Regions from separate parts of the Bacillus sp. z33 genome, predicted to be linked through region 1. Evidence: a T-box and tRNA genes for the amino acid it is inferred to sense, from the RefSeq annotation. Region 1 holds a T-box; the other holds one or more tRNA genes.

Region 1 (3,328 bases):
GATGTTGCCTCCTATCTGGAGATGAATATTTCTAAAATGGGAAATGCAGGCGTGAAGTTTAAGGAAATTCCGATAGACCAAGTCATGAGAGTAACTGAGCAATGGAAGGAAAGTCAAGTTACGGTTTCTTCTATGAGATTAGATACCATTTTATCAGCAATTGCGAATATTTCCAGGCAAAAGAGCCAAACACTCGTGCAGCAGGGACGCGTTAAGGTAAACTGGAAACAGATTGATAATCATTCTTATGAAATTAGGGAAAGTGATGTAATATCCACGCGTGGAATAGGTAGAATGAAAGTTTTTTCTATCGATGGAAAAACGAAGAAAGATAAATGGAAAATAAAGTGTGGTATTCAAAAATAATCAGGAATTTAGAAGGAATATCACCATTACTGTCGAAAGCATAGTATAATAATTAAGAGAAGATTAAGAGAAGAATCAGTATTCGGAGGTGCAGTCTATGCCATTATCACCGCTAGACATACATAACAAGGAATTCGGCAGAGGATTCCGAGGTTACGATGAAGACGAAGTAAATGAATTTCTTGACCAAATCATTAAAGATTATGAGTTGGTCCTTCGTGATAAGAAAGATCTGGAATCTAAAGTTGAAGAGTTGGAACATCGTCTTGAGCATTTCTCCAGTATCGAAGAAACATTAAATAAATCGATCGTTATAGCTCAGGAAGCCGGAGAAGATGTCAAACGAAATTCTCAAAAAGAAGCTAAATTGATTATGAAGGAAGCAGAAAAAAATGCTGACCGAATTGTCAATGAAGCTTTATCGAAAGCAAGAAAGATTGCCATAGAGATTGAAGATCTTAAAAAGCAATCCAAAGTATTCAGAATGCGTTTTAAAATGCTTGTTGAAGCCCAGCTTGATTTATTAAACAGTGAAGATTGGGATAAACTTCTGAAATATGATGTTGATGCCACGGAACTTGACATCGACCTGCATGAAGAAGAAATGTAAGGTCTTGACTTTTTCGTGAATTATTGAATATAATGTTTTAACAAATCTTATCAAAAATCAAATCAAAATGAAAAGTTAAATCGAAGACGGGAACAGTACATCAGAAAAATCTTTTTTTAGCGAGCCGGGGTAGGTGTGAGCCTGGTAAAAGAAACTGAATGGAAGATCATCCCTGAGTCTGCTTTTGAACCCAAGTAATTGGCATTAAAAAGCGGCGGGTCATTCACGTTACGAATACCAAGAGGAATATTGATGAGTCAATATTCTAAAAGGGTGGTACCGCGGAAATATAGCCTTTTCGTCCCTTTACCGGGATGAAGAGGCTTTTTTGTATTTTATAGAGTAACTAATGTTCAACGGAAACTTAAGGAGTGAATGTAATGGAATTTAAAGACACATTATTGATGCCTAAAACGGAATTTCCTATGCGTGGAAATCTTCCTAAAAGAGAACCGGAAGTCCAGGCGGAATGGGAAGAAAAAGATATCTACAAATTAGTACAGGAGCGCACAAAGGACCTTCCCAAATTTGTGCTGCATGACGGACCGCCATATGCGAATGGCAACATCCATATTGGACATGCGATGAACAAAATTTTAAAGGATTTTATCGTCCGTTTCAAATCTATGAATGGATACAATGCTCCGTATGTACCGGGCTGGGATACTCATGGTTTACCAATCGAAACAGCTTTAACGAAAAATAAAAAAGTGAATCGTAAGGAAATGACAATTGCTGAGTTCCGTAAACTTTGTGAGGAATATGCTTATACGCAAATCGATCAACAGCGCAATCAGTTTAAACGCTTGGGTGTAAGAGGTGATTGGGAAAATCCGTATATTACGCTAAAACCGGAATATGAGGCTGAACAAATTAAGGTTTTTGGAGAAATGGCGAAAAAAGGCTATATCTATAAAGGGCTAAAACCGGTTTATTGGTCTCCTTCAAGTGAATCTGCCTTGGCAGAAGCGGAAATCGAATACCATGACAAGAAATCGGCATCAATCTTTGTTGCATTTGATGTAACAAATGGTAAAGGTGTTATCGAAGAGGGAAGTAAGTTTATTATTTGGACAACAACCCCTTGGACAATTCCGGCTAACCTTGGGATTGCTGTTCATCCACGACTTGACTACGTAGTTGTAAATGTGGAAGGGACAAAATATATTGTTGCAGAATCATTATTGTCATCCGTAAAAGAAACACTTGGATGGGAAAATGCTGAGGTTGAGAAAACTGTTAAGGGTGCTGAACTGGAATATGTAGTTGCCAAACATCCGTTATATGATCGCGAGTCATTGGTCATTTTAGGAGAGCATGTCACAACTGATGCAGGTACTGGCTGCGTTCATACGGCTCCAGGACATGGTGAAGATGACTTTGTCGTAGGACAAAAATACAATCTTGGAGTACTCTGTCCAGTAGATGGTAAAGGCCATATGACTTCAGAAGCGCCTGGATTTGAAGGGTTATTCTATGATAAAGCAAATAAAGAAATCACGGATAAGCTTCAAGAAGTTGGTGCTTTGTTAAAACTTGATTTCATTACACATTCCTATCCGCATGATTGGAGAACGAAAAAACCGACCATTTTCCGTGCTACTGACCAATGGTTTGCATCAGTGGATAATATTCGTGAAGAACTATTAAACCAAATCAAAGAAACTAAATGGGTTCCTGCTTGGGGAGAAACCAGATTATATAACATGATTCGCGATCGCGGAGACTGGTGTATTTCCCGCCAGCGTGCATGGGGCGTACCAATTCCAGTGTTTTATGCAGAAAATGGGGAAGCCATTATTACAGATGAAACCATTAAGCATGTATCTGATTTATTCGCGAGTTATGGATCCACAATTTGGTTTGAAAGAGAAGCAAAAGATCTTCTTCCGGAAGGATTTACACATGAAGGCAGCCCGAATGGTCAATTTACAAAAGAAACAGATATTATGGATGTATGGTTTGACTCCGGATCCTCCCATCAATCTGTCCTTGAAGCAAGGCAAGATCTGAGAAGACCGGCAGACTTATACCTTGAAGGTTCTGATCAATACAGAGGTTGGTTCAACTCTTCCTTAATAACAGCAGTTGCTGTTACTGGTGAAGCTCCTTACAAGGAAGTATTGAGCCATGGATTTACACTTGATGGAGAAGGCCGCAAAATGAGTAAATCCCTAGGTAACACGATTGATCCATTAAAAGTTATTAACCAAATGGGCGCTGATATTCTTCGTTTATGGGTTGCGAGCGTTGATTACCAAGCAGATGTACGTGTATCCGATAATATCCTGAAACAAGTATCTGAAGTGTATCGTAAAATCCGAAATACATTCAGATTCTTGCTTGGAAACC
Region 2 (3,328 bases), on a different contig from region 1:
AAGTCAAAATTAGCTGTACCCCATACTGGATTTTCTCTATGTTTCTGGTCAGAATATTCATAAACTGGTAATCCATCAAACATAAATAAACCGTGAGCATCTTTGCAATAATGCCCAGGAACCCAATCAAGCAATACACCTATATTATGCTGGTGACATTGATCAATGAAATATTTCAAATCTTCTGGTCTTCCATACCGGCTGGTTGGGGAATAATACCCTGTACTCTGATACCCCCATGAACCATCATATGGATGTTCCGTAAGTGGCATCAACTCTATATGTGTAAAGCCTTGTTCAACTACATAAGGGATAAGTTCATCAGCAAGGTCTCGGTATGTATAATATTCTTCTATCCTGCATTCCTCGCTTGGGATAGATTCTTTCCCTTCTTGAATATGTTTTCTCCATGTTCCTGAGTGAATCTCATAAATGAACATCGGACTATCTTCTTGATTTTTTCTTATTTTCTTCTTGAGCCAAGAAGCATCGCCCCATTTATATGAATCATCCAAAGGATAGACAACAGAAGCTGTATTTGGCCTTATTTCTGAATAAAAAGCATATGGATCGCTCTTTAATAGAATTTCTCCTGAGGCAGCTTCAATTTCATATTTATAAATAGAGCCCTCCAGGTTTTCATCTATTAAAATAGACCAGATTCCCTGTTCAGAAATCTTTTCAAAATCATATCCTTTCCCCTTCCAATTATTAAAAGAACCCACCAAGCGTATCTGACGGGCATTTGGTGCATATACCGTAAACCTTGTATGTACCTGGTCATTTATCCTAATTAAATGAGCGCCGAATAGTTTATATGCATCATAAAGAGAACCCTCATGAAACAAATGAACCTGATAGTCTGTCGGGATAGCTATAGGCATATTATCACCCTTTCTGGAATTTTCTCAATATACTAATTAAACTACTTATTCTGTCACTAAAGCAAATGCAATAATTGTCAAATTAACTTATATTAATTCTTTACACCATAATTTGTAATTAGTAAAAGAAATTAACAGTCATTAGTATAATATATCCAATATAATGCATTTGGAAACTTATATACTATTATTTTATATAAATATTTATTCCAAAAAACTAAATGATCATAAAACGTTCTCATATAGTCACAAGCTATAAGGGAAGATATGATTGAAAACATGGTTTTACAGAATACATGAAGGAACATTTGTTTATTATAGTATTCATATATAATAAACCTTAATATTCTAATAATTCAAGACCCAGAAGTAAACTTAGAACATATGGCATATATTTGAGATATACTAAATTTTCATTAATCATATATCTAATATAAAGAGCACTGGTAAACAGAAATGGGTTAATTCACGGATATGATTGTAAAAATCGATTGGGGGATATAAGGAATAGTTTATTCTTTATAGGAGGTAATTATTCTTCAAGGTGTTTTTGAATATGAAAAGCGAAAAGCCTTTGTCACTACTTTCCATTCTCTCATAACATAGATGATTCAAGCAAGGTATAAAAAAACCATGTACTAATTTGTACATGGTTTTTTTTAATGACCCCTACGGGATTCGAACCCGTGTTACCGCCGTGAAAGGGCGGTGTCTTAACCGCTTGACCAAGGGGCCATATGGCGGAGAAGGAGGGATTTGAACCCTCGCGCCGGTTACCCGACCTACACCCTTAGCAGGGGCGCCTCTTCAGCCTCTTGAGTACTTCCCCATATATGGCTCCGCAGGTAGGATTCGAACCTACGACCGCTCGGTTAACAGCCGAGTGCTCTACCACTGAGCTACTACGGAATAATGGTATATGGGCCTAAATGGACTCGAACCATCGACCTCACGCTTATCAGGCGTGCGCTCTAACCAGCTGAGCTATAGGCCCGAAATTTAATTTGGAGCGGGTGAAGGGAATCGAACCCTCATCATCAGCTTGGAAGGCTGAGGTTTTACCACTAAACTACACCCGCATCTATGGGGCGGCTGATGGGAATCGAACCCACGAATGTCGGAACCACAATCCGATGCGTTAACCACTTCGCCACAACCGCCGTACGTTATTTTTTTAAAAGATGGTGGCTCAGGACGGAATCGAACCGCCGACACAAGGATTTTCAGTCCTTTGCTCTACCGACTGAGCTACTGAGCCGTTTTGTATCTTTTGAATTTCTATGATGTTGCTCAAAACTTAATCGATGAGCTAACATTTTATAAAATGGCGGTCCGGACGGGACTCGAACCCGCGACCTCCTGCGTGACAGGCAGGCATTCTAACCAACTGAACTACCGGACCATTACTATTGCGGGGACAGGATTTGAACCTGTGACCTTCGGGTTATGAGCCCGACGAGCTACCAGACTGCTCCACCCCGCGACAATGATAATTTGTTTCATATATCTAATGTTAATGATATATATATGGCGGAGGAAGAGGGATTCGAACCCCCGCGCGGTTTAACCCGCCTCCCGGTTTTCAAGACCGGTCCCTTCAGCCAGACTTGGGTATTCCTCCATATATTGTGGTGGACCTTGTAGGACTCGAACCTACGACCGGACGGTTATGAGCCGTCTGCTCTAACCAGCTGAGCTAAAGGTCCTATTTGGTAGCGGCGGAGGGGATCGAACCCCCGACCTTACGGGTATGAACCGTACGCTCTAGCCAGCTGAGCTACACCGCCAAATATTGAATCCTATTTTAAATTTAGAATGGTGGAGCCTAGCGGGATCGAACCGCTGACCTCCTGCGTGCAAAGCAGGCGCTCTCCCAGCTGAGCTAAGGCCCCATATTTTTGAAATGGTCGGGAAGACAGGATTCGAACCTGCGACCCCTTGGTCCCAAACCAAGTGCTCTACCAAGCTGAGCTACTTCCCGCAAAAAATGGCGCGCCCGAGAGGAGTCGAACCCCTAACCTTTTGATCCGTAGTCAAACGCTCTATCCAATTGAGCTACGGGCGCATTCTTGCAAAAAACTAGTGCCGAGGGCCGGTCTCGAACCGGCACGGTAGTCACCTACCGCAGGATTTTAAGTCCTGTGCGTCTGCCAATTCCGCCACCCCGGCATATAACTTGGCATTGGAGCGGAAGACGGGATTCGAACCCGCGACCCCCACCTTGGCAAGGTGATGTTCTACCACTGAACTACTTCCGCGATATAAAGTGCGGGTGAAGGGACTTGAACCCCCACGCCGTAAGGCGCCAGATCCTAAGTCTGGTGCGTCTGCCAATTCCGCCACACCCGCATATTGTAAATGGTGAGCCATGAAGGACTCGAACCTTCGACCCTCTGATTAAAAGTCAGATGCTCTACCGACTGAGCTAATGGCTCGTACTGATG

What was found. The T-box of region 1 lies ahead of ileS (isoleucine--tRNA ligase). A T-box ahead of a tRNA ligase gene usually reads a tRNA of that ligase, here a tRNA-Ile.
Region 2: it encodes a tRNA-Ile, which carries the amino acid that the T-box ahead of ileS (isoleucine--tRNA ligase) is inferred to sense. The anticodon was not compared.

The regions. Positions count from the first base shown of each region.
Region 1 covers NZ_JBZFQN010000002.1:617,517-620,844, forward strand. The annotation lists gene AC4G3L_RS10060 (YlmH family RNA-binding protein) at 1-366, shown strand, start outside; gene AC4G3L_RS10065 (DivIVA domain-containing protein) at 464-976, shown strand; T-box leader at 1,051-1,285, shown strand; gene ileS (isoleucine--tRNA ligase) at 1,357-3,328, shown strand, end outside.
Region 2 covers NZ_JBZFQN010000001.1:1,458,027-1,461,354, forward strand. The annotation lists gene glgB (1,4-alpha-glucan branching protein GlgB) at 1-884, opposite strand, end outside; tRNA gene AC4G3L_RS06860 (tRNA-Glu) at 1,548-1,619, opposite strand; tRNA gene AC4G3L_RS06865 (tRNA-Ser) at 1,623-1,713, opposite strand; tRNA gene AC4G3L_RS06870 (tRNA-Asn) at 1,719-1,793, opposite strand; tRNA gene AC4G3L_RS06875 (tRNA-Ile) at 1,805-1,878, opposite strand; tRNA gene AC4G3L_RS06880 (tRNA-Gly) at 1,890-1,963, opposite strand; tRNA gene AC4G3L_RS06885 (tRNA-His) at 1,969-2,044, opposite strand; tRNA gene AC4G3L_RS06890 (tRNA-Phe) at 2,067-2,142, opposite strand; tRNA gene AC4G3L_RS06895 (tRNA-Asp) at 2,210-2,286, opposite strand; tRNA gene AC4G3L_RS06900 (tRNA-Met) at 2,294-2,367, opposite strand; tRNA gene AC4G3L_RS06905 (tRNA-Ser) at 2,413-2,505, opposite strand; tRNA gene AC4G3L_RS06910 (tRNA-Ile) at 2,514-2,590, opposite strand; tRNA gene AC4G3L_RS06915 (tRNA-Met) at 2,595-2,671, opposite strand; tRNA gene AC4G3L_RS06920 (tRNA-Ala) at 2,701-2,776, opposite strand; tRNA gene AC4G3L_RS06925 (tRNA-Pro) at 2,789-2,865, opposite strand; tRNA gene AC4G3L_RS06930 (tRNA-Arg) at 2,873-2,949, opposite strand; tRNA gene AC4G3L_RS06935 (tRNA-Leu) at 2,968-3,053, opposite strand; tRNA gene AC4G3L_RS06940 (tRNA-Gly) at 3,068-3,142, opposite strand; tRNA gene AC4G3L_RS06945 (tRNA-Leu) at 3,152-3,233, opposite strand; tRNA gene AC4G3L_RS06950 (tRNA-Lys) at 3,244-3,319, opposite strand; tRNA gene AC4G3L_RS06955 (tRNA-Thr) at 3,327-3,328, opposite strand, start outside.